DNA from 2 places in the Pseudoalteromonas piscicida genome. Region 2 is predicted to be linked to the other one. Evidence: predicted binding sites of a transcription regulator. Region 2 holds the regulator's gene; the other holds the start of a gene.
The links. The regulator NrdR, encoded in region 2, represses ribonucleotide reductase genes. The targets are predictions, from matches to a motif close to AAACACNANATNTNGTGTTT.
Positions count from the first base shown of each region.

Region 1: a site for NrdR is predicted at 5,565-5,584, ahead of nrdA (class 1a ribonucleoside-diphosphate reductase subunit alpha). Genes of this name have one in related genera too.

Region 1 is NZ_CP021646.1:1,669,738-1,686,290, reverse strand. It holds gene serC (3-phosphoserine/phosphohydroxythreonine transaminase) at 1-794, opposite strand, end outside; gene gyrA (DNA gyrase subunit A) at 1,005-3,677, opposite strand; gene ubiG (bifunctional 2-polyprenyl-6-hydroxyphenol methylase/3-demethylubiquinol 3-O-methyltransferase UbiG) at 3,942-4,652, shown strand; gene B1L02_RS07960 (HAD family hydrolase) at 4,649-5,296, shown strand; gene nrdA (class 1a ribonucleoside-diphosphate reductase subunit alpha) at 5,652-7,937, shown strand; gene nrdB (class Ia ribonucleoside-diphosphate reductase subunit beta) at 7,991-9,121, shown strand; gene yfaE (class I ribonucleotide reductase maintenance protein YfaE) at 9,121-9,393, shown strand; gene B1L02_RS07940 (YaeQ family protein) at 9,437-9,961, opposite strand; gene B1L02_RS07935 (TonB-dependent receptor) at 10,136-12,562, shown strand; gene B1L02_RS07930 (M1 family aminopeptidase) at 12,631-14,058, opposite strand; gene upp (uracil phosphoribosyltransferase) at 14,183-14,815, opposite strand; gene B1L02_RS07920 (NAD(P)H nitroreductase) at 14,828-15,376, opposite strand; gene B1L02_RS07915 (DoxX family protein) at 15,561-16,268, opposite strand; gene B1L02_RS07910 (FAD-dependent oxidoreductase) at 16,332-16,553, opposite strand, start outside.
Region 2 is NZ_CP021646.1:740,486-757,038, reverse strand. It holds partial or broken gene B1L02_RS03590 (two-component regulator propeller domain-containing protein) at 1-428, opposite strand, end outside; gene B1L02_RS03585 (phosphatidylglycerophosphatase A) at 453-935, opposite strand; gene thiL (thiamine-phosphate kinase) at 944-1,906, opposite strand; gene nusB (transcription antitermination factor NusB) at 1,950-2,360, opposite strand; gene ribE (6,7-dimethyl-8-ribityllumazine synthase) at 2,372-2,836, opposite strand; gene ribBA (bifunctional 3,4-dihydroxy-2-butanone-4-phosphate synthase/GTP cyclohydrolase II) at 2,953-4,065, opposite strand; gene B1L02_RS03560 (riboflavin synthase) at 4,094-4,750, opposite strand; gene ribD (bifunctional diaminohydroxyphosphoribosylaminopyrimidine deaminase/5-amino-6-(5-phosphoribosylamino)uracil reductase RibD) at 4,752-5,864, opposite strand; gene nrdR (transcriptional regulator NrdR) at 5,861-6,310, opposite strand; gene glyA (serine hydroxymethyltransferase) at 6,396-7,652, opposite strand; gene thrC (threonine synthase) at 7,910-9,193, opposite strand; gene thrB (homoserine kinase) at 9,193-10,131, opposite strand; gene thrA (bifunctional aspartate kinase/homoserine dehydrogenase I) at 10,137-12,551, opposite strand; gene B1L02_RS03525 (response regulator) at 12,792-13,157, opposite strand; gene B1L02_RS03520 (sensor histidine kinase) at 13,356-15,116, shown strand; gene rdgC (recombination-associated protein RdgC) at 15,279-16,193, shown strand; gene B1L02_RS03510 (hypothetical protein) at 16,287-16,553, opposite strand, start outside.

The DNA.
Region 1 (16,553 bases), 930 kb from region 2:
GCTTCCATTGCTTTAACACCACCAATGCTTTCAAGATATTTGAACACCTCAAACGCAAGGTACCAAGCAAATGTTGGTGGTGTGTTGTACATACTTTGCTGTTCAGCCTCAATGGCATAATCGAGGATAGCTGGTCTTGGCAAGCCTTCACGCTTCAATAATGTCTTCCGTACAATCGCGATACTGAGGCCCGAAGGACCGATATTTTTTTGTGCACCAGCATAGATCAAATCAAAGTCATCGACGTTAATTTCACGAGATAAAATATTGGAAGACATATCCGCTACAATTGGTGCGGTTGCATGCTTTGGAACGTCAAATATTTCAATACCGTCGATAGTTTCGTTTGGACAATAGTGAACAAATGAAGCGTTTTCTGGTAGCTTCCACTCGGAGACAGGTAAAATGTCGAATTGACCATTTTCGTCAGTACGAATATTAATCGCATGCGTTTGCGTGAATTTCTCACCTTCTTTCGTTGCACCAGTAGACCAGATCCCGTTTTCAATATATACGCCAGGTACACCCTCTACATGTAGGTTTAGAGGTACAGCAGCAAAGTGACCTCGACCACCGCCATGCATAAACAATACTTCAAATTCATCAGAGATGTTCATCAAACGACGTAAGCTTGCTTCACATTGCTTTGCCATTTCGAGATACGGTGCCGAACGATGGCTAACTTCCATCACTGAAACACCTAGATTTTGCCAATCTAGAAATTCTTTTTGCGCTTTTTTCATAACTTCAACAGGTAACATCGCAGGACCCGCGCAAAAATTATAAACCGTCATATTTTTCCTCATTCCAAATAATCTAGATCATCCAAAGAATAACATTATTCTCATGACTTTTTGGATGAACAGTAGGCTGCCCGACTAAAACGTCGGATTGTTGGTAGCCTTAATTTATCAGGCTTCTGGCTCTTGTCATAGAGGAACAGATTGAAAAAATTGACAGGAAGAAAAAAAGCGACCGAAGTCGCTTTTTTGGGTAGGATTTTTTTATTCCTCTGCGTCAGGTTCCGCAGCAGGTGTTGCTTCACCTTCTAGCTCTGCAACGTCACCCTCAGGCAACTCTTCCACTTCAATTTCTTCGATGCGTTGAAGACCAACTACTTTCTCGTCTTCCATCGTACGGATCAGAATCACACCTTGGGTGTTACGGCCTACCGTAGAAACTTCGTTTACGCGCGTTCTAACTAGCGTACCACGGTTTGAGATCAACATGATTTCATCGTTGTCATCAACTTGAACCGCGCCAACCACAGAACCATTTCTTTCTGTTACTTTGATTGACACAACACCTTGTGTTGCACGGCTCTTCGCAGGGTACTCTGCAAGCGGTGTGCGCTTACCATAACCATTTTCAGTTACGGTCAAGATTGCACCATCGCCTTGTGGTACGATTAGTGATACCACTTTAACGTCATCTGGCATCTTGATACCACGAACACCAGTAGCTGTACGGCCCATAGGACGTAAAGCCAACATTTCTTCGCCAGTTTCAGGATCACGCTTCACTTCACCCGTTTCTGAATCTCGCTGCTTCTCATTAAAGCGTACAACTTTACCATGCTCAGTAAATAGCATGATGTCATTTTCACCTGTGGTAATGTTAGCACCGATGAGGCTATCGCCTTCGTTCAAGTTGATAGCAATAATACCGCTTGCACGCTGACGGCTGTATGCAGTCAGAGGTGTTTTCTTAACGATACCACTCGCTGTTGCCATGACGATAAACTTATCTTCTTCGTATTCACGAACCGGTAAAATTGTCGTAATACGCTCATCAGCTTCGAGTGGTAACAAGTTAACAATTGGCTTACCGCGCGCAGCACGTGATGCGAGCGGCAACTGGTAAACTTTTAACCAATATAAGCGCCCCGAAGTGGAGAAACAAAGAATTGTATCGTGAGTATTTGCAACGAGTAGACGTTCGATAAAGTCTTCATCTTTCATCTTAGTTGCAGATCGCCCTTTACCACCACGACGCTGTGCTTCGTAATCGCTAAGAGGTTGATATTTCACGTAGCCTTCGTGAGAAAGCGTAACGACAACGTCTTCTTCGTTGATCAAATCCTCTAGACTGATATCGTGCGCTGCAGCAGTGATCTCTGTACGACGCTCATCACCATATGTTTCTTTGATTTCGACAAGCTCATCACGGATCACTTCCATCAAACGTTCTGGAGAGGAAAGGATATACAGTAGTTCAGCGATAAGATCGAGTAGCTCTTTGTATTCTGCCAGAATTTTCTCGTGCTCAAGACCCGTTAATTTGTGTAGTCTTAAGTCAAGAATTGCTTGGGCTTGTTGCTCAGACAAATAATACTGACCGTCACGGATCCCGAGTTCTTCAGCTAACCAGTCTGGACGTGCAACATTTTCTTCGCCAGTGCGCTCAAGCATTGATTTAACGTTACCAAGATCCCAAGCTCGCGCCGTAAGCGCCGCTTTCGCTTCCGCTGGTGTTGGTGACTTACGAATAAGCTCAATGATAGGGTCAATGTTTGCTAGCGCAATTGCTAGGCCTTCAAGCGTATGCGCTCTGTCTCTTGCCTTACGAAGATCAAATACAGTACGACGCGTTACGACTTCACGACGGTGAATGATAAACGCATCGAGCATTTCTTTTAGGTTGAAACACTTTGGCTGGTTGTTATCTAGCGCAACCATATTGATACCAAACACAGTTTGTAGTTGTGTTTGAGCGTATAGGTTGTTTAGTACAACTTCACCTACTTCACCACGTTTGATTTCAATAACAATACGCATACCGTCTTTATCCGACTCGTCGCGTAGTGCACTAATCCCTTCAACCTTTTTGTCTTTAACAAGTTCTGCGATCTTTTCGATTAATCTTGCCTTGTTAACCTGGTAAGGAATTTCATGAACGATGATGGTTTCTTTGCCTGTTTTCTCATCGACTTCGATGTCAGCTTTCGCGCGGATATAAATCTTACCACGACCTGTTTTATAGGCTTGTTCGATGCCATTTTTACCGCTAATGATAGCGGCAGTTGGGAAATCAGGACCCGGAATATAATCGATTAACTCTTCAATGGTGATGTCTGGATTCTGGATCACAGCCAAACACCCATTGATCACCTCTGTTAAATTGTGAGGTGGAATATTGGTAGCCATACCAACCGCGATACCAGATGAACCATTCACCAATAGGTTAGGCACTTTAGTTGGTAACACATCTGGAATTTGCTCTGTACCATCGTAGTTTGGTACATAATCAACGGTTTCTTTTTCAAGGTCAGCAAGTAACTCGTGAGCGACTTTAGCCATACGTACTTCGGTATAACGCATCGCAGCTGCAGAGTCACCATCGACAGAACCAAAGTTACCTTGTCCATCTACTAGCATATAGCGTAGAGAAAAAGGCTGAGCCATACGTACAATAGTATCGTAAACCGCGCTATCACCATGTGGGTGATATTTACCGATTACGTCACCAACTACACGAGCTGACTTTTTATAAGGTTTGTTCCAGTCATTTTTAAGTTCATTCATCGCGAACAATACACGACGGTGAACAGGCTTAAGGCCGTCACGTACGTCAGGTAATGCACGACCTACGATTACACTCATCGCATAATCTAGGTATGAATTTTTTAATTCATCTTCGATATTGACTGGCAGGATTTCATTGGCGAGATCAGACATTTGACTCCACTTTCCTTCAGTGTCTACCCCTTTTGTGTCACACTACAACTTGTGTTGAGATGCTATCTGAATATCAAATTGCTTTTTCTGCTGAAGCGCCAATTAAACGCGCTTCAAAAAATAGCCGAATTGCCTCAGAGTATCAGCGGGGCTTTGTTTATTATAAAATTCGTCAAGCATGCTAACACACTTTTTACCGTTTTACAGGTGCTATTTTTATCTAATCCCCTTTATAATGCGCTCAATTCGACGAGGAAGTTTTTTATGACCGAACATCAAAATGTAGACCCTAATGAAATCGCCAAATTTGAAGAAATAGCAGAGCGCTGGTGGGACCGCGAGGGAGAATTTAAGCCATTACACGACATTAACCCATTAAGATTGGACTTTATCAACGATAAATGTGAAGGCCTATTTGCAAAAACAGTATTGGATGTCGGTTGTGGTGGCGGGATTTTAACAGAAAGCATGGCTAAGCTGGGTGCAAATGCAACCGGTATCGATATGGGGCAAGAGCCGCTTAACGTCGCAAAGCTCCACGCGTTAGAGGTCGGCGTTAACGTAGACTATCAAAAAGTGCCAGCGGAAGAATTCGCAGCCATGCACCAAGGCGAGTTCGATGTAGTAACTTGTATGGAAATGTTAGAACACGTACCAGACCCAGAATCCATTATTCGTTCAGTCGCACAGCTAGTTAAGCCCGGCGGTCACGTATTTTTTTCTACCTTAAACAAAACCACGAAAGCGTATTTACTGGCTATCGTCGCTGCTGAAAAACTGCTTAAGATGGTTCCAGAAGGCACGCATGAGCATGATAAGTTTATCCGCCCCTCGACCTTAATTGATTGGGCTGAAAAGTACGACCTCAAAGTGAGAGCGGCGACAGGAATTAACTACAACCCTATCGGCAAAACATTTACTTTAACCAAGGACGTTTCAGTTAACTACATTCTACACTTTGAGAAGCTGGCATGATCCAAGCTGTATTATTTGATTTAGACGGTACATTGCTGGATACCAGTGACGACTTGGGAGCCGCACTAAACCACGTTTTAGCTGCTAATAAAATGCCTACAGTCGGCAAACAGGTATATAGCAGTGCGATATCAAACGGCGTAGCAGCGATGCTGCAGGTAGGATTTGGCGAGTCATTAAAGCACTACGATACTCAGGTATTACGTCAGGGAGTGCTCGACTACTACCTTGAGAATTTATCAGTACACTCCCAATGCTTTGCGCAAATTGGTGAGTTATTAGCGGCACTTGTAGAAAAAGAGGTTCAGGTTGGGATCATGACAAACAAGCCTGAATTTTTAACACTTCCGCTACTAAAACAGATCCCTGAACTTGCAAAGATCGAGACAGTTGTGTGTGGAGATACCTTGGCTGTGGCTAAACCTCATCCCGAGCCTTTACTGTTAGTGGCGTCAAAATTGGGGGTTTCACCTACGCGTTGTATTTATGTTGGCGATGCTGAGCGAGATATCGTTGCTGCAAAATCCGCAAAAATGATTAGTGCAGCAGCAATGTGGGGATTCATTCCATCAGAAGCTGAAGCAAAGTCATGGCATGCGGATCTCTATCTTACTAACCCATTAGACACACTATCGCATATTTAGTGTCGATTAAAAAATAAAACACCATATATTGTGTTTTTGCTATAATAGATACGAATTTGTGTAGAAAAAAATCAGTTAGAATTTTTTTTTATTTTTACTGAAATGCGTCATCTTTCTGTTGATTTTTCTTTGTGGGCAGATAAGTGGATTGTCATAGGTTAGTGGATACTTACATAAATAAATTATCCCAAACTTATCCACAATTCTGCCCGAGTTGTTCTCTTGCAAATTCACGTCAACCCCACTATCTTGTGATCCCTAGCCACTAGGGCACCATATATAGTGGTGGTTTGCTAAACAATTTTATATTCGTGCGATATCTAAAGCGCGTTCCTAAGGAATACAGGCACATAACATGAACCAACAGCTATCTGTATGCAAAAGAAACGGTCGCAAAGAACCGTTAGATCTAGATAAGATCCATCGTGTCATTACATGGGCGGCAGAAGGCCTAGATAACGTCTCAGTTTCTCAGGTTGAATTAAAGTCACACATCCAGTTTTATGACGGTATTCGTACTGGTGATATCCACGAAACGATTATTAAAGCTGCAGCCGATCTGATCTCAAAAGAGTCTCCAGATTATCAGTATCTAGCCGCTCGCTTGGCTATTTTCCATTTGCGTAAGAAAGCCTATGGCTGTTTTGAGCCGCCGCACTTACACGACCATGTGGTAAAGTTGGTTGAAGACAAGCGCTATGATCAGCACCTTCTCACTGACTACACAAAAGCAGAGTTTGATGAGCTAAACAGCTACATCGACCATAGCCGAGATATGAACTTCAGCTATGCAGCCGTTAAGCAGTTGGAAGGTAAGTACCTTGTACAAAACCGCGTAACAGGTGAGATCTATGAAAGTGCGCAGTTCTTATATGTTCTTGTTGCTGCAAGCTTGTTTGCAAACTACCCGAAAGAAACGCGTCTAGATTACATTAAGCGATTCTACGATGCGGTTTCAACCTTCAAAATTTCATTACCAACGCCAATTATGGCTGGTGTTCGCACGCCGACACGTCAGTTTAGCTCATGCGTACTTATTGAATGTGCTGATAGCCTAGATTCAATCAACGCAACTTCTTCTGCGATTGTAAAATACGTCAGTCAGCGCGCTGGTATTGGTATCAACGCTGGTCGTATTCGTGCACTTGGTAGCCCAATTAGAAATGGTGAAGCATACCACACAGGATGTATTCCTTTTTATAAGCACTTCCAAACGGCTGTTAAAAGCTGCTCCCAAGGCGGTGTGCGTGGTGGCGCAGCGACCCTATTCTACCCGCTTTGGCATCTTGAAGTTGAAAACCTATTAGTACTAAAAAATAACCGTGGTGTTGAAGAGAACCGCGTGCGTCATTTAGATTATGGCGTGCAGTTCAACAAAACCATGTATAGCCGCCTAATTAAAGACGACTATATCACGCTATTTAGTCCATCAGATGTGCCTGGTCTTTATGACGCATTCTTTGAAGATCAAGATAAATTCGAAGAACTGTATGTTAAGTACGAGCAAGATGAGTCTATTCGTAAGAAACGCATTAAAGCGATTGAATTATTCTCAATGTTTGCACAAGAACGTGCGAGCACTGGTCGCATTTATCTACAAAACGTTGACCACTGTAATACACACAGCCCGTTTGACTCTAAGGTTGCACCGATCCGCCAGTCAAACTTATGTCTTGAAATTGCACTACCAACGAAGCCGCTAAGCCATGTAAATGACCCTGAAGGCGAAATTGCGCTTTGTACGCTTTCAGCATTTAACTTAGGTGCAATCAAGTCTCTAGATGAGTTAGAAGAGTTAGCCGAGCTTGCGGTTCGTGCACTTGATAACCTGTTAGACTATCAAGACTATCCAGTACCTGCCGCGTACAATGCGACAATGGGACGCCGTACACTGGGTATCGGTGTGATTAACTTTGCTTATTATCTTGCAAAGAATGGTGTTAAGTACTCAGACGGTAGCGCTAACGGCCTAACACACAGAACATTTGAAGCGATCCAATACTATCTGATGAAAGCATCGAATGAACTGGCAAAAGAGCGCGGTGCTTGTCCTAAGTTTAACGAGACGACCTACTCACAAGGTATTATGCCAATAGATACCTATAAGCGTGACCTTGATAAAGTCTGTGAGGAGCCATTACGCCTTGACTGGGATGCCCTAAGAGCAAGCATCCAAGAACACGGTATGCGTAACTCAACGTTGTCAGCATTGATGCCGTCGGAAACATCATCGCAAATTTCAAACGCGACAAACGGTATAGAACCGCCTCGTGGTCATATCAGTGTTAAAGCGAGTAAAGATGGTATCTTGAAGCAAGTTGTACCAGAGTACGACCGCCTCAAAGACAACTATGAGCTACTTTGGGATATTCCATCTAACGATGGTTACTTGGCGCTAGTTGGTATTATGCAGAAGTTCATCGATCAAACTATCTCTGCAAATACCAATTATGATCCAAGTAAGTTTGAAGCAGGTAAAGTTCCTATGAAGCTATTGCTAAAAGACTTACTCACCGCGTACAAACTTGGTGTTAAGACACTTTACTACCATAATACCCGCGACGGTGCTTCGGATGCTCAAGATGAGTTGAAACCAGAAGCAGAAGACGATGGCTGTGAAGGCGGCGCTTGTAAGATATAACTTTTTATGCGGGTGGTCTTCACCCGCTTTTTTAGGTATTGAGTAACACATTTATGGCATATTCTACGTTTAGCAGAAATCATAACGACCAGTTAAAAGAACCGATGTTTTTCGGACAAACTGTTAATGTATCTCGCTACGACCAGCAGAAGTTCCCTATTTTCGAAAAGCTAATTGAAAAGCAATTATCGTTTTTCTGGCGTCCAGAAGAAGTTGACGTAAGTAAGGATAGATTGGACTTTCAGGCACTTCCTGAGCACGAAAGACATATCTTTTTGAGCAACCTAAAATATCAAACATTGCTAGACAGTGTACAAGGTCGCTCTCCGAACGTTGCACTTTTGCCGATCGTCTCCATTCCTGAACTTGAAACTTGGATCGAAACTTGGGCGTTTAGTGAAACGATCCACAGTCGCTCTTACACTCACATTATTCGTAATGTGACGCAAAATCCTGAGTTAATCTTTGACGACATCGTGGGCAATGACAAAATTGTTGAACGTGCGGATGCGGTTACTAAGTATTACGATGAACTGATTGAAAAGGTAAGCCTTTATAATCAGTATGGTGAAGGCAAACATGAAATTAACGGCACAACGGTCGTCATAAACTTGTTTGAACTGAAAAAGCTCCTGTACCTTTGTATCATGTCGGTAAACATCTTAGAAGCGATCCGCTTCTACGTGAGTTTTGCCTGCTCGTTTGCTTTTGCTGAGCGTGAGCTTATGGAAGGTAATGCAAAGATCATCAAACTGATTGCTCGTGATGAGGCGCTTCATTTGTCTGGCACACAGCACATGCTAAATATCATGCAAGAAGGCAAAGACGACCCTGAAATGTCTATCGTGGCAGCACAATGCCGTGAAGAAGCAATTAAGATGTTTGTTGAAGCAGCTGAGCAAGAAAAAGAATGGGCTGAGTACCTGTTTAAAGACGGTTCAATGATTGGACTAAACAAAGATATTTTGTGTCAATACGTCGAGTACATCACAAATATTCGTATGGCAGCAGTTGGTTTACCAACGCAATTTGAGACCAAATCGAATCCTATTCCGTGGATCAATGCTTGGCTTGTTTCTGACAATGTTCAGGTTGCACCACAGGAAGCTGAGATCAGCTCATACCTTGTTGGACAAATTGATTCTGAAGTTGATGCCTCTGACTTTGGCGATTTCGACCTGTAATGGTTGAAAAGCCATCCTTCCTAATTCAGGTTGAGAATATTGAGGAGCCACTGGAATATTTGGCTTCTTCGTCTTCGATACTTGAAACCCTTGAAGCCGCAAATATTGAAGTCCCCTATCAATGCCGCGAAGGTTTTTGTGGCGCTTGCCGTGCGAAGCTCATCGAAGGACAAATACAGTACGCGAACGAGCCACTTGCTTTTGTGAGAGATGGGGAAATTTTATTGTGCTGTAGCAAGCCCAAAAGTCATATCAAAATAGAGCTACCTTAGTTAACAACTTGCTCTCTGGCAGCCGTTATCCTTTTCTACTGCGTTAAATCAGCTTGGTAATTTGAGTACGAATGTAGTGTTCACTATCAGTAACACTCATCGCCCCATTTTCAAAAATCACATCCCAATGTAGACTTCGCGTCAGCATTTCACACAATTCAACCACAAAGTCCGTGGGAATACTAAACACAGAGAAAGACCCAATAAACTGTAATTGCGCTCGACGCTCTTCAAACCATTGCTCACCGTCAGCACACAACACCACAACCTTAGCATAAAGCTTTTCGTACTTGAGTATCTCATCGACTTCTAAGGTACCTATAAACAAGGCGACTTCAACCTCTTTGTTGTCATCTTCAAGCCATACATCCGGCCAATACTTTTTCTCCGCCTTGCTCCACTTTGCGGGCTTTTCAAAAGACAGTGCGCAGATCCCAAGCAATTTCATCGCAAAATGCTCACTACTTTCTTTTGACAATATGGCAGTGGTAAATGCTTCTTCATGGTGGCTATGGTGAAATAAGTCAGCAACCTTAATCCTTGCCTTGAAAACAAATGGCTTGTTCATTACGTTGTGCTCACTTTGACTTGTTCCTTAACTATAGTTGTAATTCTAATTTCAACAATAACTAAGTTATAGTATAACGTTATTGATCCACTAAATTTGTAGTGTTATATTATCACTCTACTAGCCGAATAGGCTTACTCGTTCAATACATAATCTAACTCGTGGTAATAAAATATGTTTAAGCAGTCTCTTATCGCCAGCGCATTAATTTCAATAATCGGTGCAGCGCCAGCCTATGCTGCACAACTAACAGGTAAAGTTGTTGATGCAACCAATCAACCTCTCAGTAACGCCACTATCCATCTTCATGGCAAAAGTAAATCGGTAAAGTCAGATAAATTTGGCCAATTTACAATTGAACTTGATGCTGACTCGCAGCTTCATATCTCAAAACCAAACTACTTAGATCATCGTATTAATGTTACCGAAGAGCAAGGTTTCGTACGTGTTGAGCTAACACCAACGTCCGTTGAGAGCATAGTTGTTTATTCTTCTGCCCTGCACAAAAATAGTATGGAAATGACCTCTCCAGTGAGTGTATTAAGCGGTGATGAACTAAAAAACCGTGCAAAGCCCACACTGGGTGAAACACTAAAAGGCCAACCAGGGATCAATGCCAGTTATTTTGGTCCGGTAAGTTCAAGCCCTATTATCCGTGGTTTAGATGGTCCTCGAGTTAAAATCACACAAAATGGTTTAGATAGTAGCGATGCCTCGCGCGTTGGTCCGGATCACGCAAACACCAACGATTCTCTAGCCGCACAGCAAATTGAAGTGCTAAGAGGCCCAGCGACCCTACTATACGGCTCAGGTGCAATCGGTGGTGTGGTTAATGTCGTTGATAATCGTATTCCGACTGATGTGATCGAAAGCCTTCAAGGCGCTGCCGACTATAGCCATGATACCAACTCAAATACCAATACCTTTGCGGTGTTATTAGAATCTGGCTTTGACGGCTTCAACTTCCATTTCGATGGCGTTAAGCGTAAAGGTGATGACTATGAAACCCCTAACTTCGCGCTTCCACACGACGAACATGAAGGCGAAGATCATGCCCACGAAGCAGAAGAGCATGACGCAGAGTATGCCAACCGCGTCGATAACACCTTTATCGATTCTGAGCAATTTAATTTAGGTTCGAGTTATGTCGGTGATCATCTGACCGTTGGTTTCTCTTATGGGCGTGTTGATACCGACTATGGTATTCCAGCTCACTCACATATTGGCCATGATCATGAGCATGAGCATGGAGAGGAAGGTCATGACCACGAGGAAGAATCAGTATTTGCCCGAGTAAAGCAGGACCGTTGGCAAGGCCTTGTAAATTATGCAGTGCACAGTGATTGGCTTGAGTCTATTGGTCTACGCGTCGGTTACACCGATTATGAGCATGCTGAAATTGAAGACGGAAACATAGGCACAGTATTTGAAAATGACACAACCGAGTTACGCTTAACCGCAGAGCACCGCTTAGGTGAGTGGCACGGCACTGTTGGATATCATTTCTCCGACAGCGATTACGCTGCAAACGGTGCTGAAGCTTTCACGCCATCGACCAACACCAAAACGCACGCATTTTATATCCTAGAAGAACGCCGTTTTGGAGATTTTACGCTTGAGTTAGGGGCTCGTATCGAAGACTACCAGCTATCAAGCGAAGGTAATCAGCTAGAAGCATATGAAGAAGATCACTCGCATGACAGTGATCATGACCATGACCACGATCATGGTGGCAACTTAGATAATGGGTTTATTTCTTATGACCTTGAAATGACAAATCTAAGTCTGTCTATTGGTGGCGTGTACGATTTTGCTGAAGGCCAAAACGTTGCCGTTTCGCTGTCTCGCTCTGAGCGCGCACCATTAACCGCTGAATTGCTTTCAAATGGCATTCATATCGCAACCAGCACCTATGAACTAGGGCTTGGTTATGAGCTTGAAGGTGATCAATTACACTTCGAGCCGCAAGATATCAAACAAGAAACATCAAACAACTTAGACATCAGCTTTAGAAAGTTCTCAGGCGACTTTGGCTATACCGTTAATTTCTTCTACAACGACATCGAAAACTTCTACTATCAGGCATTAACAGACTATATCTTTAGTCCAGAGCACGGTTTAGAAGTGGCGGATCATGAACATGAAGGCGCCGTTCCAGTGTTTAAGTTTGAAAGTAGTGATGCCAAGCTATATGGTCTTGAGTTTGATGCCCATTACAAACTAAGTAACTTTGCGCGCGTCAAATTGTTTGGTGACTCGCTAACAGCGAAGTTAGATAACGACGAATATTTACCACGTATCCCGAGCAACAAGCTCGGTCTGGATTACGAGCACAGCTACAAGAATTTAACTGCTAACTTCACGGTGACGCATTACTTTGATCAAAATAATATTGCTAGCTACGAAAGTGAAACTAAGGGTTATACGTTAGTGGATATGTCATTCAATTATGACTTTGAGTTTATGGGCAGTGACATGGTTGGTTATGTTAACCTTGATAACCTAACAGATGAGCTAGGCTTTGTGCATAGCTCGTTTATTAAAGAGCAAGCCCCACTTCCAGGTCGTAACATTAAGCTTGGCATCAGAGGCTACTTTTAATACCGATTCCTTTCTTTTATAGAAGCCAAAAAGCTACCTATTATGGGTAGCTTTTTTATTTGGCTTGTTTATATTTTACTGCTTCTTATACTCAACATGATGAAGTGCTCAAAGTTGGTGGCGTGTAAAATATCAAGCGTGAACCTATGGCTATTCACCCAACGAGATAATATCCAATCAATGTTAGGGTCTTTTAAGTCACGCAGTGCAAGGATAAAGTCGCCTGTTGATGCTTCGCTTTTAACATGTGCTGCATAAAAAGTACGTAGTAAATGATTAAACCTTTCCTCTCCTAGCTCATGATGCAAGAGCGCAAAAAATAGCGCCCCTACCGAATAGGCATTAAGCCCCGCTTTTCCATATTCTTCAAACGTAGTCGTTAAATATTTTGGCTGTTTACCAAATTGTTTCTTTGCCCGTTTTAACACGTTTGTCATATGCGAGCTTAAAGACACCGTTTTATTAAACCGCGAATCAGTTAAATACTCTAAAAAGGTCGCCTTGCCTTCATTCCAGCGCGGTGAGTAACTTTCATTCGAACGTGGATCCCATAAATGACTAAGTTCATGATACAGGCGGGTTACCTCCACAAACCCTTCGCTGTCTTGGATAATTGCGGTAACGTCAGCTTGAGCACCAAACCCCTTCGGGATCTCTATAAAACTAAACTCACCAGTACTTTGACGTTGACCAAACCAGCTTTCATACAATGTTATGGTTTGCTTTGCTTTTTCTATATAGTCAGTTGCATATTTATTTCCCGGTAACGTAAATAGCTTAAAGCCATGCCCTTTTGTCACGGTATATGGTGCAACCATGAAGTCCATTCTCCATGAGGGTTTCTGATTTTTGTAAGAATACACCTTTCGGCCATGACTGGTTTCTATTACGCCCAATAAAATGCCACCATTTGCTACTACTAAGCCACTATCCACTTCGATGTCAGCAGTGTAGTTATACAACTTCTGCCAAAAGCGTGACGCGCGATTTACCCTATCATCAGGCACTGTGATGAGCGGATAAGCATATGCGTCCATACGAATAATAGAAAATAAAGGGGTGATGTCATCTTTAATGTAACCCATCCCAGTTTCCACATATCCCTTTATATGGCCAGAATAATTAACAGTAAAAGTTGTCTGTTGATCTGGTTGGAGCGCCTCAGATAACGATAATTTAATATAATTAGACTGAAATAGTGAGTCATCAATGTTACTTACTACTCGTTGTGTATAGTTGAGGGACTTACCCGCTTCCGAAGTGATACCGACTACACTAAGCAAGCGATAAAGTCTTAAAGGGATTACTCTAGTTGGTGTTGTTCCTTGATTTTTAACCGTTATCGTTGCGCTGCCAGATAGACTGCTTGTTTGTGTATGTATGTTGAGATTGAGATGATAGTTGGTAGCAAATGTTTCTATTTTTTCAATACTGGGGAGCTCGTTTGCTGAAGCAGAAATGCAGCTTAGCCACAAAAAAATACGTAGCAAATACATCGTCTATCCTTAATATTATTTTGTTGTTTTAACAAAAATAGAGCGGAAGGCGTGTTTTTACTACCATATTTTTTTGTATCATTGTTTTAGATCAAAAAACAAAATTTGTTAGTCACTAAATCTACTAAGTTCTCGTACCAAAGATTTTGTCACCGGCATCACCAAGTCCAGGGACTATATATCCTTTCTCATTTAAGTGGCTATCTAATGCTGCCGTGTAAATTTCGACATCAGGATGCGCTTCTTCCACCAGCTTTACTCCCTCAGGCGCTGCCACAAGTACAATCGCTCTGATCTCTTTTGAACCTGCTTTTTTGAGCATGTCGATAGTAGCAATCAGTGAGCCACCTGTCGCCAGCATTGGGTCAATAACTAATGCAAGTCTAGCATCGATATTGCCCACCAACTTCTCGAAATAAGGCACAGGTTCAAGTGTTTCTTCGTTGCGCTGTAAACCCACAACACTCACTTTAGCCGCAGGGATCAACTGCAGTATGCCATCTAGCATTCCCAAACCAGCTCTTAAGATTGGCACTAAGGTGATCTTTTTACCTGTCAGCCTTTTAACTGTTAACTCGTTACCGTCCCAAGCAGAAATAACCTGATCGCTCAACGTCAGATCTTTTGTTGCTTCGTAAGTGAGTAAGTTGCCAACTTCTGAAACAATTTCGCGAAAATTTTTGGTTGATATACCCTGCTCTCGCAAGAGTCCAAGTTTATGCTGAACTAATGGGTGATCAATTACATGTAATGCCATGGCTGCGTATCCTTATAAACTACTAAAGAAATCTTCTGGTATGTGTCTTATAGGCTTAGTGCACTGCACCGTAGGCGTGCCTAAATAAAGATAGCCAACGATTTCATCTTTTTCATCGAGACCAAGTTGCTTTTTCACTTCTGGACTCTGAGCAAAGTAGCCAGTTCGCCATACACCAGACAACCCCTGTGCAAAAGCCGCCTGCTGCATAGCAAATACACTACAGCCTGCACTTTGAATTTGCTCAATACGAGGCACTTTTGGATGCTCTTGATAAGGAGATACTGCGATGATTAACATTGGCGCGCGCTCTGGTAGCTGTCTCGCTCTATCTATTACTCGTTGCTCTTGCTGCTCTTTTACCGCCGCTTGATAGTAGATTTCACCTAGCTTTTCACGGCCTTTTTCTTCTACTGTAATAAATCTAAACGGTGTTAAACCACCATGATCTGGCACTTTTAGTGCTGCTTTTTTTATGATTTCTAACTGAGCAGGGTTAGGTCCAGGAAAAGACAAATTGCTATCTGACTGGCGTGTTAAAAGTAGTTCTATGGCGTCCATTAACTCATCCCGTGTTGTGCCTTCAAAATGACCGTGAATTATACCAATTTGACTTAATACTTGCCTCAATATAGACCACTTAATTAAGCAATTTGGTATTACGTGGCGGTAGTCTACCATCTCCCCTTAAATTCGACCACGCAACAACACGGGTTTCTGGATTGCCTCCTTGCAAAACCTCCTTTTATTCTGGAAGTAAATCGCGTTGTTTGCTATCAATAAGTAGCCTCAACCAATAGTCAACACTGACATAACGTCCACCACCGGTAAAAAATAGTGATAGTAGTAATACAAAGTAAGTTGCCGCAAATTCAATTCCATTGTTTAAAATAACAATATTCCCTTTTTCATAGAGATAATTTGGTCTGCCATTTTCTGCGACTATCTCTTTAATCGAATCTAAACGTTGCTTTGCTTCGAGGCTATTTTCTAAACTTACTTTAGCTTCTTCAAAGCCGAGCCAGTCTAATACTTTTGCGGCGCTAGTATCTGGATTTGTTGGCGTTATCGAAAACCAACCGTTATCCAAATGAACCGTCGTTGCAGCAACAAACATAGTAACCATAAGTGGAATAGACACCAAACGCGTAAGCAAGCCAAGCAAAATTAACCAGCCACCTAAAAACTCCGCCCAAGCGGCTAGAAAGGCAAGTAAGTCAGGAAAAGGTAAACCTAAGCCCCATTCACTATTGCCAAACCATGCGACAATATTGGGATCGGCGAGGAGGCGTTGTAAAAATGTTGCGTCCGGATTGGCCAAATTTAATTTATTGTAACCTGCAATGATCATAACTGGCGCAAGAATAAGGCGCATAAGTAATGGCGCGAGACCAGAAAAATGTTGAGATAAATTTTGTTGTTGCCGATACGGCTTTAGTAGGTTGGCAAGCATATGCGGTCCATAGTTGATGTTTGAATTATCAGTATAGACCGCAGATTGGGTTGGGTTATTTCATTAGATCTTTCTTGCTACCTGAAGGGCCTCTGCAATCGCTCTCTTAGCATCAATCGCAGCAGCCAGTTTGGCACCACCAATAACATGCTGATTGTCAGGTAATGCCTCTTTATCAAACAAGCTATCGTTAGAAACTTGCCCAATACAGGCAATGACCGTATCTACATCTAGCAGTTGTTCTTCACCTGCAACTCTTACAGTCAAACCTTGATTATCAAAGCT
Region 2 (16,553 bases):
GAAACATAATACAGACCATTTGCAGCAATCCAGATCCCGCCGTCTTCATCTTGCAGGATATCCCGTACAGGCCCCTGTAAATCAAAACGTCGAGCCTCTAAGGTTTGTGGATTGAGTCTTAACAGTCCTCGACGTGTGCCAACCCAAAGCATGCCAAATCGATCCACCACCAACTTATTGATGGCATTGCTATTTAAAAACTCGGTATTTTGCGTGTTGAAGTTTTGAAATTGATGGCCATCAAACCGGCTTAGACCAAATTGAGTTCCAATCCAGATATAGCCCTGATTGTCTTGAACGACACTCTTAACGCTTTGTGACGGTAATCCACTTTGGATATTCCACTGTTTAACCACGTAATCATCTATCGCCGCAAAACTCGTCATTGGTAGCAGCAAAGTGAAAATGAAAAACAATAGCCTTGTCATCTCGATTCCATCACATCAGCATAGTTAGACTAAAATGCCAGTTTTAAACAAAGCTTGCACGCAAATCAATGAAAAAATGCCAGCTAATACATCATCTAGCATGATCCCAGAACCACCGTGCAAGCGTTTATCGAGCCATCTTATCGGACCCGGTTTCAAAATATCGAAAAAGCGGAACAAAATAAAGCCGACGATTAATGACTGCCAGCTAAGTGCCGCCCCTATCATGGTAATATAAAAGCCAGCCACTTCATCCCACACGATGGCAGGATGGTCGTGAACATTAACATCGCCCGCTGTTTTGCCACACACCCAGATCCCAAATAACGTCATGACAATTGCAACAAGACATTGCAGCCAAATTGGTGTGCCTTGGGTTGCAAAAATAAACGGCAATGCGGCGAATGTGCCGAAAGTGCCTGGTGCTTTTTTCGCTAAACCAAGACCAAATCCGAGTGCAAAGAATTGATGTGGCTTCTTTAAATTAAATACATACTGCTTAGCCAAACCAACTCCTAGCTAAAATGCTCAAAACCAAGCCCTGCAAGCTGGTAAGGTTGACCTTTTTTAAGCAATTGAATTTCACCATTATTGGCCGTAATTTGGCCAATACAAACTGGCTCAACACCATATTGCTTTAATCTGGTTTCCACGGCATTTTTATTATTATCATTGACCGTGAATAGTAATTCGTAGTCATCACCAAAACCCAGCGCAAGTCGCATGCGTGCGTCTTCATCAAGACTTGAACGCAGCGCGTCAGACTGCGGGACTTTATCCGCGTTTATCTTAGCGCCCACTGTTGAGCTGCGTAAAATGTGCTTAAGATCCGCGAGTAGACCGTCTGAGATATCAATTGCTGAGGTTGCGAGGCCTCTAAGTACTTGACCCGCAGCAACCCGTGGCGCTGGGTAGTGAAATTTTTCAAGCGCCGCTTTGTGGTGTTTTGGCTCAAGCGTCCAGCCTTGCTTTCGCGCTTCGATTGCAAGCCCTGCGTCACCTAGCGGGCCTGTTACATAAATCCAATCCCCCACTCGGGCTCCTGAGCGCTTGAGTGCTTTACCGGTTGGCACAATACCCTTTGCACATACGGTGATAGTCAATGGACCTTGCGTCGTATCTCCACCTATCACCTGTACGTTATAGTACTCAGCAATTTCATGCATGCCCTCAGTAAAAGCTTCTAACCACTCCAAATCAGCGCTGGGTAGTGTTAAGCCAAGCGATACCCAAGTAGGCTCAGCACCCATTGCAGCTAAATCGCTAAGATTCACCGCGATAACACGGTGGCCAAGTGCCCGAGGTGGTATATCTTCAAAAAAGTGCACACCCGCAACTAGCGTGTCGGTTGTTACCGCAAGCTGGTTCCCAGCGGGGATCGAAACCAAGGCACAGTCGTCACCGATCCCAAGCTCTACATCTCGGCGAGTAATGCCGCGGCCTTTAAAATAGTGATTGATTAGCTCAAATTCTTTCATACACAAAAAAGCCGGCCAAGGCCGGCTATTCCTATAGTAAAGCTTATTTGCGAATAAACTTAACCGCTTTGTCTAGTACACCGTTAACAAATTTGTGGCTCTCTTCAGCGCCGAACATTTTCGCCAACTCAATACCTTCGTTGATAGCCACTTTGTATGGCACATCTTCACGGAATTTAAGCTCATAAGCACTAACACGTAACACGGCAAGCTCAACCATATCCAACTCTTCAAGTGGACGAGCTAAATGCGGACGAATCGCTTCGTCTAGCTGCTTTTGGTTAACAACAACACCACGCGCTAAGTCTTTGAAGTATTCGACATCGACTTTAGTTACGTCGTTTTCGATCAGCATTTGCTGTTCGATATCGGCAATTGGGTTACCACTTAGCTGCCAAGAATAAATAGCTTGTAAAGCAAGTACACGTGCTTTGCGTCTAGCTGCTGGTTTCACTGAGATTCCTCTTAAATTTGCTCTAGCACGTTCACCATTTCTAGAGCTCCAAGGGCGGCTTCTCCCCCTTTGTTGCCCATTTTAGTGCCCGCGCGCTCGATAGCTTGCTCAATGCTTTCAGTAGTAAGTACACCAAAAGCAACAGGGATGTCATAATCTAATGAAACGCTAGCTAAGCCTTTGTTAGACTCGTTAGCAACTAAATCGAAGTGTGGCGTACCACCACGAATAATCACACCTAGCGCAATAATCGCGTCGTGCTCTTTTTTCATCGCAACGCGTTTTGCTGCTAGTGGTAGTTCAACCGCTCCCGGTACATATACAACCGTGATGTCTTCATCGCTAACACCACCGGTACGCTTCAACTCATCAACAGCGCCTTCAAGTAAGCTGCTACCGATAAAATCGTTAAAACGTGAAATGACAATGGCAAATTTTTTGCCAGGAGCGTATTTATTACCTTCGATTACTTTCATTAGATGTTCCTAATCTGTATGAGCAATTGCCAAATTGAGGCGCATGATAGCACAGTAATATGGCAATCGCCTACTATCTGAATATAGGCGATTGCGATCAATTTGGCATTTTGGAATTATTTTGGTTCGACGTATTCAACCACTTCTAAGTGGAAACCAGACAGTGCGTGATATTTCTTAGGTAGACTCATTAGGCGCATTTTTTGAATGCCTAAATCAGCCAAAATTTGCGACCCCACACCAACGGTGCGAGAAGTACCTTGGAATTTACGGTAGTTTACTTGTTCACCCGCATCTTCCGCAGCAAAGGCCTTAACCAATGCTTCTATCTCTTCACTACGTTCTTGTTTGCCAAGAATAACTAATACACCTTCGTTGTCGGCGATGTGTTTCATGGCACTTTGCAGTGTCCAGCTTCTATCAGCACTACGATCGGAATGAAGAATATCGTTAAACGTACTTTGCAAATGCACACGTACTAAATTGGCTTCTTCCGATTTGATCTCGCCTTTAACCATCGCATAGTGAAGTTGATTATCAATGGTGTCTTTGTAAGTCACTAGGTTAAACTCACCGAACTCAGTAGGAAGTTTACACTCTGCTACTTTTTCGATAGTGGTTTCGTTTAAGTTACGATACTCAATTAAATCAGCAATGGTGCCGATTTTAATATCGTGTTCTTTTGCGAATACTTCTAGTTGTGGGCGACGTGCCATAGTGCCATCTGGATTTAGAATTTCAACAATCACAGATGCAGGTTCCAACCCCGCCAAACGTGCTAAATCACATCCAGCTTCAGTATGACCTGCGCGCGTTAAAACCCCACCAGGTTGCGCCATGATTGGGAAAATATGACCAGGTTGTACAATATCTTCAGGCACAGCACCTTTGGCAACTGCAGCTTGCACTGTACGAGCACGATCTGCCGCTGAAATCCCCGTCGTTACGCCTTTCGCAGCTTCAATAGACAAAGTAAAGTTGGTAGAGAACTGAGCGCCATTGGTTTTCACCATTAGTGGCAAGTTCAGCTGCTCACAGCGCTCCTGTGTCATGGTTAAACAGATTAACCCGCGACCATATGTTGCCATGAAATTAATTGCATCTGGTGTAATGTGCTCTGCTGCAATGATCAGATCACCTTCATTTTCTCGGTCTTCATCGTCCATCAAAATAACCATTTTACCGGCTTTAATGTCCGCGATGATTTCCTCAGCACTATTTAAACTCATAGTTTTCCCATTTTTACTTTGTCTGTGGCTACTTTATAAAGCCAGCTTTCGCCAATAGACTGGTTGTGAGAGTGGACTCGCTGGCAGCGCTTGGCTCACCCTGAATTAGTCTTTCGAGGTAGCGGGCGATTTGATCAACCTCTAAGTTTAGTTTTGACCCGACTTGAAAACCTGCAATCGTCGTTTCTTGCGCCGTGTGTGGCACTATGGTCAATTTAAAGCGATTTTGTTCCACGGCATTGACCGTCAAACTGATACCATCAATGGCAACCGAACCTTTATACGGAATATACTTCATTAGCGATGATGGCGCGGCCAACCAATAGTCAGTCGCTCTGGCATTAGCGGTTATCTCAACCACTTCAGCAATACCATCCACATGGCCTGACACCAAATGACCGCCTAGACGTGAAATCGGCTGCAGTGCCTTTTCAAGGTTGACCTTTTGGCCTTGTTTGTACTCGGCAAAACGCGTCAAACTTAAGGTTTCGTTAGAAACATCGGCTTTGAAGCCATCATGAAACTTCTCAGTTACGGTCAGGCAAACCCCGTTGGTGGCAATGCTATCACCCAAGTTTACATCGCTCATATCAAGAGATGTTGTGGTCACACGAACAATTAAATCGCCGCCCTTGAGTTGCAATTGAGTTAATGTTCCTGTTGCTTCGATAATACCTGTAAACATTTTACTTCTCTTTAGTCGCGATAAGTTTGAGATCAGGCCCCACTTGGCAAACGTCGCCAAACACTAACTCAGGTATTTGCGACATGGCGCTCAGTGGTGTGGTGTTAAACAGCCCTTTTCCAGCGCCAATTATTTTCGGTGCCAAATAGACGATATACTCATCGATTAGCCCTTGTTCATGCATTATACCCGCTAGGGTGGCACCAGCTTCTAACCAAACATAATTACAGTGCTTTTCAGCCAGCTTGTTGAGCACGGCTCTTAAATCGAGCTTATCACTGATTTCAGGCACGACAATTTGCTCTACGAAATGAGGCCATTGCGCTGAATTATCAATAGTACGGCGAAAAATAATCACTGGAGATGCAATTTTAAATAGCGCAAGATTTGGTGTCAGACGATTTTGTGAGTCAATAATCGCACGTATCGGCTGGCGTAGCTCAGATTGAGGATAATCGGTGTCTTGCAAAAACTCCTCACGAACATTGAGTCTGGCGTTGTCTACCATAACCGTATCGGCTCCGGTCAAGACCACGCAGCTTTGCGCGCGGTGGCGCTGTACGTCTAAGCGCGCCGCGGCTGAGGTAATCCATTTGCTCTGGCCATTATTTAATGCAGTTTTGCCATCAAGAGAAGCGGCAAGCTTGCAGGTCACGAACGGCAATCCATACTCCATTCGCTTCAAGAAACCGGTATTTAGCGCCCTTGCTTGTGGCTCTAGCAAACCAAAAGCCGTTTCAATTCCCGCGGCCTCTAACATTGCCAATCCACGCCCTGCAACTTGTGGATTGGGATCAACCATGGCAGCAACCACTCTGCTGACGCCTGCGTCAATCAGACCTTTTGCACACGGCGGCGTTCTGCCATAGTGACTGCATGGCTCAAGCGTTACATAGGCAGTTGCACCAGCGGCCTTAACTCCAGCTTGCTTAAGCGCATGCACTTCAGCATGACCTTCACCTGCTTTTAAGTGCGCGCCTTCACCGACTATTTCATTGTCTTTTACGATCACACAACCGACATTGGGGTTTGGCGTTGTGGTATATTTACCGCGCTTTGCAAGCGCGATGGCGCGGCTCATGTAATCATGGTCTTGCGGTGTGAACTGGCTCAATCCCCCAACCTCGCAATTTCTTCACCAAACTCACGAATATCTTCAAAAGAACGATATACCGAAGCAAATCGCACGTAAGCCACTTTATCGAGCTTTTTGAGGGCTTCCATAATGCATTCGCCAATCATGTCGCTGGCTACTTCGCGTTCACCAGTGCCACGAATTTGAGATTTAATCTGATGTACCACTTCTTCTATTTGTTCTGTGCTGACAGGACGCTTTTCCAGCGCTCGGTGCATACCATTGAGTAGCTTATCTTCATTGAAGGGCTCTCTGGTACCGTCTTGCTTTATCACTCGCGGCATTACGAGCTCAGCACCTTCAAAGGTAGTAAAGCGTTCGTGGCATAAAATACACTCACGACGGCGACGAACTTGGTGGCCGGAAGCAACCAAACGTGAATCTATCACTTTGGTATCTTTGGCTGTACAGAATGGACAATGCATAGACGCTCTCGTTGACTCAAAAACAAAAAAGGCCGCTTGAATGCGGCCTTAATCATAACAAAAAACTGCTTTTTTGTGAGCGAAATTATGCGTAAACAGGTAATTTAGCGCAAATTGCTTTTACTTTTTCTTTCACTTGTGCCTGTACAGACTCATCATTGATGTTGTCTAGTACGTCACAGATCCAGCCAGCAAGCTCTTTCGACTCAGCTTCTTTAAAGCCACGGCGAGTGATCGCAGGAGAACCGATGCGAAGGCCAGAAGTAACGAACGGTGAACGCGGATCGTTTGGTACTGAGTTTTTGTTTACTGTGATGTTAGCGCGACCAAGTGCTGCATCCGCATCTTTACCTGTGATGTCTTTATCAATCAGGTCAAGTAGGAATAGGTGGTTTTCAGTTTTGCCAGAAACCACTTTATAACCACGCTCTTGCAGTACCGCAACCATAGCTTGTGCATTTTTAACCACTTGCTCTTGGTATGACTTGAACTCTGGTTGTAATGCTTCTTTGAACGCAACCGCTTTCGCAGCGATAACGTGACATAGAGGACCACCTTGGCCACCAGGGAATACCGCTGAGTTTAGCTTTTTGTAGATTTCTTCATCATCACACGCAGAGATGATAAGACCGCCACGAGGACCCGCTAGTGTTTTATGCGTTGTTGTTGTTACAACGTGTGCATGAGGCACTGGGCTTGGGTAGATACCAGCAGCAACGAGGCCCGCAACGTGCGCCATATCAACAAGTAGGTAAGCGCCTACTTTATCAGCGATTTCACGGAACTTAGCCCAGTCAACGATACCTGAGTACGCAGAGAAACCGCCAATGATCATTTTTGGCTTGTGCTCAAGTGCTAACGCTTCAACTTGTGCGTAATCGATTTCGCCTGTTTCTTCGTTTAGACCGTACTGGATAGCATTGTACGTTTTACCAGAGAAGTTTACGTGTGAACCGTGCGTTAAGTGACCACCGTGAGCCAGGCTCATACCTAGCACAGTGTCATGTGGCTGAAGTAGCGCTTGGAATACCGCTGCGTTTGCTTGTGAGCCAGCGTGAGGCTGGACGTTTGCGTAAGTAGAACCAAATAGCGCATTGGCACGGTCAATCGCGAGTTGCTCAACCACGTCAACGTGCTCACAACCACCGTAGTAACGCTTACCTGGGTAACCTTCAGCATACTTGTTTGTTAGCTGAGAACCCTGTGCTTCAAGTACACGTGGGCTACAGTAATTCTCAGAAGCGATAAGCTCGATGTGCTCTTCTTGACGTGAAGTTTCTGCTTCAATCGCTGCAAATAGTTCTGGGTCAAAATCTGCAATATTCATGTTACGTTCTAACATGGTTTCTCCTAGGTAAACGTAAGGGTATTTTTAAAGACAATCTAGCATCACAAGATAACCAGTTTGCCTATGAAATCAGCATGGGCATATTTAAGCAGGGATTGAATTTATTTCACACCCCTATCGCGATGATATTTTTTTATTTAAACATTAATATTTTAAATAAGACAACCTAAGTTGCATTTGAAAAGCTAATATAGTTGTGAAATTGAACATACTTAAGCGGGCCAATTACCCACTTAAGTGTTCATTCTCATTTAGTTCAGCTTTGCCAACATCGCTGCTTTCAAAGCATCATAATCCGCGCTGAGCGGCTCAGCTAAACATGGTTTTTGCAATGCATCGGCCAAGGGTTTTGGCATATCAAGCTGCTGATTTAAAACACCTTCTACAGATTCTTTAAACTTCGAAGGATGCGCAGTAGCAAGGAAAATGCCGGTTTCACCTGCTTGCGAATCCAGTGCTAATCCTTCGTAAGCTATCGCGGTATGTGGTTCAGCTAGATAGCCTTTGCCATGCAACTCTTGCATGACCGCCTGAGTACGCGCTTCCGACACCGAACGTGAATAAAAGTCATGTTTGTTAAAATCACCTCTTTCCAGCATGATTTCAACACGAGGCCAGTTATTAGGTTTACTCACGTCCATCGCATTAGAGAGTGACTCCAAAGTGTCGTTTGGTTGCCACTCACCCGACGCAATGTAACGGGGCACAGTATCATTTTGGTTTGTCGTGGCACTTAACTTGGCAATAGGTAATCCAATCGCCGCCGCAATCATCGCCGCACAGACATTACCGAAGTTACCACTTGGCACCGAGACATGCACATTATCACGCTGCGATTTAGGTAATTGCGCTAGCGCTTCAAAGTAATAACACACTTGCGCCACTAAGCGGCTGATGTTGATAGAGTTTGCTGAATTGAGGCCAAGATTTTGCTTTACTTCGTCATCAAGGAACGCGGATTTCACCATCGCTTGGCAATCATCAAAACTGCCATCTACAGCATAACAATGAATGTTTTTCCCAAGTGTAGTAAACAGCTTTTGTTGGGCAAGCGAAATTTTGCCATGGGGGTAAAGGATCACCACATCGACATTTTCTTTTTCGTAAAATGCATGGGCAACGGCGGCGCCAGTATCACCGCTTGTTGCCGTAAGGATAGTCACGCGCTCCCCCTGATTAAACATGCTAATGCATTCCGCCATAAAGCGGCCGCCAAAGTCCTTAAACGCCAATGTCGGTCCATGGAAAAGCTCTAAACAATGCTGATTTTTAGCAACTTCTACTAACTTAGCTGGGAAATTAAAGGCGCGTTCTACCATTGCATCAAGCGTATCTTGTGGTAGCTCATCACCAATAAGGTGATGCAATACCTTGGCACTACGCTCAGCAAAAGGTAATTCAAGTAGTGCATCAACATCCGCAATACGCTCAAATGTAGGAGGAAAAAATACCCCTTGGTTACGACCTAAACCGATTTTTACCGCTTCAACAAATGAAACAACCTGATGTTCGTCTTTTAAATTCACTAATTTCATTACTTTTGATCCTTTAATTCTCTTGTGCCTAGCGCATCTAATCGGCAAATATGGCTAAAACCCGCTTCATTGATGTAATTTTGTTGCAACCATTGCTGCACTGCGTTTGCCTGTTGCTCAGACTTACAAATGGTAAATAGTGTGGGCCCAGCCCCTGAAATACTCACCAGCTCGGCACCTAGGGCTGGCAGCACTTCTTGTGCTTCGCTAAAGCCGGCAATGAGTGGCGCTCTCGCTTCCTCGGCAATACTGTCTTTCATCATCGACAGTGCTTTGTCAAATTGACCTGACTGCATCAATAAACAAAAGCCCGACAGTCGCTGGGCAAATTCCACCGTATCATGCAAAGAAAACTGCTGCGGAAGCGCTTGCCTAGCTTTCGCTGTATTCAATGCAAAGCCTGGATAAGCAATGACATAAAACCAGCTTTCATCATGCGCAACACTAATTGCTTTACTTGGAATGCAGTCCGCAGTCAGTTGTAGTCCACCAAGGTAACATGGCGTGATATTGTCGTAGTGACGACCGCCACTGACCTTTGCTTCAAAGTCGGCCATCAATTCAATGAGCGCCTCTTGGCTTAATTGCGTATTGGCAAAATCGTTGAGTGCAGCAAAAGCGGCAACCACAGAGCAAGCACTCGAACCTAAACCTGAGCCAACAGGAAGGCCTTTATACAAGGTCATGGCAACCGCAGGCATGTTCGGCGCCACATGCTGTTTAAAGTGCTGTAAACACTGAAACGCCAAATTGTCTTTGGGATCGGCTGAGAGCTTATCGGCATATGGACCAATACAATTGAACGTATCACGATCTGCGGCTTCAACACTGACCTGATCACCCAGTAAACTGCCATCAATAGGCTGGAGTGCGGCGCCAAGAGCATCAAAGCCAACACAAAAATTGCCCATTGATGCTGGGGCATAAAATGTTTTCATTACCCCTACCTCGACAGCGTTTTTAGAATATCAGCAAATACACCCGCAGAGGTTACCTCAGCACCGGCACCATAGCCTCTTATCACAAAAGGCTTTGGTTGATAATACTGACTTAAAATAGCCAATGCATTTTCACCATCGCGAATATCGTACAGGGCATGCTCTTTATCTACCGCTTCTATGCCAACGCGACATTTACCGTCAACGATTGAACCAACATAGCGTAGCACTTGACCTTGTGCTTTTGCCGCTGCAATACGCGCAGCAAAAGCGTCATCTAATTGTGGTAATTGCGCCATAAATTCGTCAACACTGGCGCCCTCGGCAAACCCTTCAGGTAATACAGATTCAACTTCAATATCGCCCAGCTCCAGCGGCAGTCCCGATTCACGAGCAATGATAAGCAGCTTACGCGCGACATCCGTACCAGATAAGTCATCGCGAGGGTCTGGCTCTGTAAAACCGCTTTGTTTGGCTTTCTCTGTCGCTTCCGATAGTGATAAACCATCCGACAATACGCCAAAGATATACGATAGCGAGCCTGACAAAATACCACTGAATGACAGCAGTTCATCTCCTGCGCCAAACAGCAATTTGAGATTGTCTAATACAGGGAGTCCGGCGCCCACGTTGGTTTCATATAAAAAGTGACGGCGCTTAGCTAGTGCAGCCTGTTGTAGTGACTGATAATACTCATAGCTGCCAGTATTGGCTTTTTTGTTAGCCGCCACGACATGAAAACCTGCATTAAGAAAATCTAAATAGCCATCGGCAACGAACTGAGCCGCACTACAATCGACAATCACAGGATTAATTAAATGATTTTGTCTAACAAACTGGCTAACCTGTTGTAAATCAAAGCCCGACTCAGCTTTCTCTAGCGCCAGTTCCCAGTTATCAAACGGTACGCCTTCTGGGTCTAAATAACACTTACTTGAGTTTGCAATGCCATAGAGGTTCAAGCGTATATTACGTTTTTCAAGCCATGCTTGCTGCTTATGAAACTGCTTCATTAACTCCTGACCCACTAGACCGCAGCCAATCAAGAACACATCAATAGACGGGACATGCGTAAAGAAGTTTTCGTGACACACCTTTACCGCGTCTTGGCAAAGTTCACCGTCAACCACTGCCGAAATCGAACTCTCCGTTGAGTCCTGCGCAATGGCAACAATATTTACCTGAGCCTGAGCAAGTGAAGCAAAGAATTTGGCCGCAAGACCTTTGTGCGCTTTCATGTTATCGCCAACCAAAGTAACGATAGCAAGGCTACGCTGGACTTCAATTGGGTCGATTAAACCTGCTTGCGTTTCAAGCTCAAATGCCTGTTCAAGCGCAACCAGCGCGAGAGTTAAGTCTTGCTCATGGACACAGAAACTGATGCTGAATTCACAGGAGGATTGCGTAATGAGTACGATGGATACATTATCTGCTGCCAATGCGGAAAATACTCGAGCAGCCATGCCAACCTTGCCTTTCATCCCTGGTCCTGCCACGGTCAACATAGCCAGTTTATCAAGACTCGAAAGCGCTTTAACGGGAGCTTCTCCACCGCCCTGGGCACAGATCAGTGAGCCAGGCACTTCTGGATCATGAGTATTTTTAATTTCACAAGGCACATCTGCTTTTGCGCAAGGTAAGATTGTTTTTGGGTGGAGCACTTTAGCGCCAAAATAAGATAGCTCCATGGCTTCTTTATAAGATAACACGTCGACCTTAGTCGCTTTCTTTATCAGGCGAGGATCTGCACTGTAGACGCCATCAACGTCAGTCCAGATTTGGCAGATTTCGGCTTCAAGGCACGCAGCAGCGACCGCCGCAGAGTAGTCAGAACCATTGCGACCAAGCGTTGTCAGCTCGCCCGCTTCATTGCTTCCAGTAAAGCCCGCCATAATATAAAAACGCGACGCTTTGGCACGCACCAACTCTGCAAAACATAATTTACTTAGCTTAAGGTCAACTTCGGCATCGAGATACCCGCCCTGCGTTTTTACACAAGCGTCAGCACTAAGCGCTACGGAGTCTGATTGCAGCATGGTGTCCATCAGCGCAACGCTAATGCGTTCGCCAAAACTAATGACATAGGCCCTTGCTTGATCTGGGCAATGCCCCAGTAACTTGGCGCCATCTAATTTATTCTTAAGTAATTCAAAGTCAGGCCAGCCTACGACACCGCCGTACACCGCTTGCACTTCATTGTGTAAGTCATGGCTGCGGGATGTGAATGACTGCCACTGGGAGTCAAACGCTTCCCCCCGTCCAGCCAAATCAGCAAGCTCAACAAGCTGATCTGTCATGCCACCGGGAGCCGACAGCACGACAAGCGCTTGTTGTTGGCCATGATCTTTAACCAGCTCCCTGACTCTTTGTAAACAGGCAAAATCTTTGAGGGAAGACCCTCCAAACTTTAGTACTCGCATCATTTTTCCTCATTCCAAAAACAAAAAAGGCCTGTGTTCTTAGTGAACACAGGCCTTTTTCAAACTCGCACTGACCTATGCCACTATCCTGTTAGGATGGTGGTTGTAATAATGGTCGTAGTGATAATATTCGTTTTCATAATTTTAGAGTGCCTGAAGTTTAGCCATGCTGTCAATACGAAAGAGTAAAATAGATTATGCAAATTTCTAATAGTGACATTTGTAATTTGCATAGATAAGTTATCGGATACCAAACTGGTGCAGCAATCCTAATAACTGCTCTGCTTTTACTGGTTTTTCTAGAAACCCTAACGCCCCCAAGTTTTCTACTCTTTCTTTCATCTTTGCCTGAACATCAGCCGAAATAACCACAACAAAACATTCAATTCGGTGTGCTTTTATTGCCTCTAACACAGCAATCCCATCAAGTACTGGCATGGTTAAATCAAGGCACAATAAATCTATTTGCTGAGTTTTCAGTAAATCAATCGCCTGCTGGCCATTCTGTGCTTGATGCAAGGTCAGGTCTAATTTGCTCTGTAAGTTTTTAATGACTTGTTTACGGGCAACAGCCGAATCATCGCAAACTAAGACGGAATAACTCATAAAGTGGTCAGTCTTGTACTATCGTTAATAAAACGGTCACTGGGTATCGCTATCTTATAACACATTAAACTTTCCTAGGTAAGGCGTTAAAAAGCATATTTAATGAAGATAATTATTTATTTTTAACCATTTATTGGCTAACTTTAAAAACAGATTATACAAAGGCGATGAACTTACCGTAGGAGCTCAGCTTAATTCATGCTGCAAAAAAGCCTCTCAAAAAAATTGCTCACCAATGTGCTATCGGTTTACTTCCTTCTAACCTTTGTCGTCACATGTGGTCAAATCGTTGCAGAATACGTCAATACCAAAGACTATATTCGTAATGAACTCACCATGCTGCAAAAAACCTTTAGCCGCAGTTTGACCCGTGCCATTTGGGAGCTCAATACTAAGCAAACCGTTACCACGGCAGAGGGCCTACTAGCGATCCCCATGATTGAAGGGATTATTGTACGTGATGACAGTGGTGAAATTATTTCACAGCTTGGCCGTTCGTTAGATATTCACGAACTGTATAGCCAACAACTTGTTCAAGAAGAAGCAATAATTGAAGATACGCCATCCGGTTTGTTTGGTTACACATTTCCATTAATTTTTGAGTTCTCGGGTCGTGCAACTCAAGTCGGTGACGTAACCTTGTTTTCTAGCCGAGAGGTCGTCTTTAGTCGCATCATGATCTCAATTTACTTTTTGATAGGCAATGCAATGATCAAGACGACATTCTTGATTATTCTGTTTTTAATTGCCTTCAGAAAGCTGCTTACCGAACCGCTAAGCGACCTCACCGAGCAAATTGAAGACTTTGAGGTCGACAATGTTGATGGCCATAAGATAGACATCGGCGCTAAAGAGCGCAACGAACTAAAGATCATGGAAGAGGCATTTAATAAGCTGATTGATAAGGTCTCTGAATATCGTAAAAAGCTCGATCAAACTCAAAAGGAACTGCTGATCAGCAATGAAAAGCTTGACCAACACAACATTCAGTTGGAGCAAGAAGTCGCGCGTAAGACCTCAAACCTTAGCCAAGCGATGATGGATCTACAGCAACAAAAATATGAATTAGAAAAGCAGAAGTTAACGCTCACGGAAGAGATTGATCTAAGAAAACAAACAGAAGAAGAGCTACTAACAAAACAAAAAGAGCTTGAGAAGTACGTAGATGAGCTGAACATGGCACAAGAGCGTTTGGTGGGTTCTGAAAAGATGGCGGCTCTTGGTGGTCTCGTTGCTGGTATTACTCACGATATTAATACGCCTGTTGGCATCGGCGTGACTGCGACTTCATTCTTACAAGAGCGCTTAGATCAGCTCGAAGCCGCTTACAACGGAAAAACACTATCGCCAAAGGCGTTAGAAGAGTTTATTAGCGAAGCAAAGCAGAGTGCGAGCCTGCTTACAACCAACTTAGACCGCGCGTCAGAACTTGTTGCAAGTTTTAAACAAATTGCGGTCGATCAGGCCAGTGAAGCAGTTCGTACTATTAATTTTAAGCAATACCTAGGTGAAGTGATCCGCTCGTTACACCCAAAATTGAAGAAAACTCATCATCAGGTGAATATTGAATGCCCAGAGGATATGACGCTAAACTTACCGGCCGGAGCAATCAGCCAAATATTCACTAATCTTATCATGAACTCCTTAATCCATGGTTTTGAAAATCAAGACCAAGGACAAATAGATATTAAGATTAAAGAAGATAACGGTATGGTAAATATCGTCTACAAAGACAACGGCAAAGGCGTGAGTAAGGCCCAACTAGACAGGTTGTTTGACCCCTTTTTTACGACCAAACGCGACCAAGGTGGCAGTGGGCTTGGTACCCATATTACGCTAAACCTCGTAAAACAAACCCTGAATGGAGATATCGAAGTAAATAGTGAAGAGGGCAAAGGCCTCACCTACTACATCAGCTTCCCAAAAGACTTACAAAAACCAATGGCGATGTTTAGTTAACAAAAGCCAGTTTACAGTACGACAACCGTTCAATACGCCAAGCTTCCGATTAGTGTATTGGAGCGGGTTGTCTACCCCACCATCAAACGTCATCTAGTGGAATACAAGCTGTGACCTTTTTGCTATGATGACCACAATTTTATTCCAGACGGGCATATTTCTATGTGGTTCAGTAACTTAATCTGCTACAAATTCAAACAAGATGTAACTTACGCACAAGAAGATTTCGAAAAAGCACTCGAGCAGGATATTTTTCGTCCTTGTGGTAGCCAAGACATGACCACTTTTGGCTGGACCAAAGCTTTTGGCAAACATGGCCAAATGCTTTCACATTTCTCACAAGACAGCATTTTAGTGTGTGCTAAACGAGAAGAAAAAGTGCTACCAGCCGCCGTGATTAACGAAATGGTCGCCGAAAAAATTGAGCAAATAGAGCAGCAAGAAAATCGTCCGGTAAAGAAAAAAGAAAAAGACGATATTAAAGAAAATATCCTAGCCACTTTATTGCCTCAAGCGTTCAGAAAATCGAGCCTGCAATTTGCTTTTATCGACCAAAAATCAGGTTGGGTGATTGTAAATAGTGCCAGCTTCAACAAAGCGGAAGAACTACTTGCACTACTGCGTAAGTCTTTGGGCACACTTCCTGTTGTACCTGCATTTGCGAACTATGATTTAGACTTACAGCTAACACACTGGCTCACCGAGTTTAGTGCACCTGAAAGCTTTGCAATAGGCACCGACGCTGAGTTGCAAGAGCCAGACGACAACGGCGCTCAGGTAAAGTTAAAACAGCATGATCTTTCATCAGACGAAATCAAAACGCACTTAGAAAATGGTAAGCGTGTGACTAAACTCGCGTTAGATTGGCGTGAGCGCGTGAAATTCATTTTACAAAACGATGGCACATTAAAGCGTTTAAGCTATGCAGAAGCACTTAAAGACCAAAATGCGGATATTCCAAAAGAAGATCTAGCCGTAAAACTTGATGCTGACTTTATTTTAGTTTCGGAAGAAATCAAAGAGTTGTTAGAAGATCTAACCAAAGGTCTTGGTGACGACGAAGGCTTAGAGTCTTAATTTAGTATCAACTACCGATTGGGTACGAAAAATTGATAGCGGATATGGCTATCAATTTTTCTTTATCCAGCTCAATACTCTATCTTAACAAGGTCACTTTGCGCCAATAGCGAATGGACTGCCATATTGCTTCGTCACAAAGTAAATTTTGTCGTTAACCTTATCCATAATGGGGAAGCCTTGTGCACCAAGCTGAGTGTGAAAGCCAAAGTGAGAGACCGTGTTTTCGGAAAATGGGTTTGCCAGATATTGCAAATCTAGATAGTTCCCATTGTGCTGTCGAGCATAAAAGCAGCGCTTGCCGCAGCCATAGAAAACGTCGTTCAGATAGGGGATATCGAGCTCTATAATATGTAACTC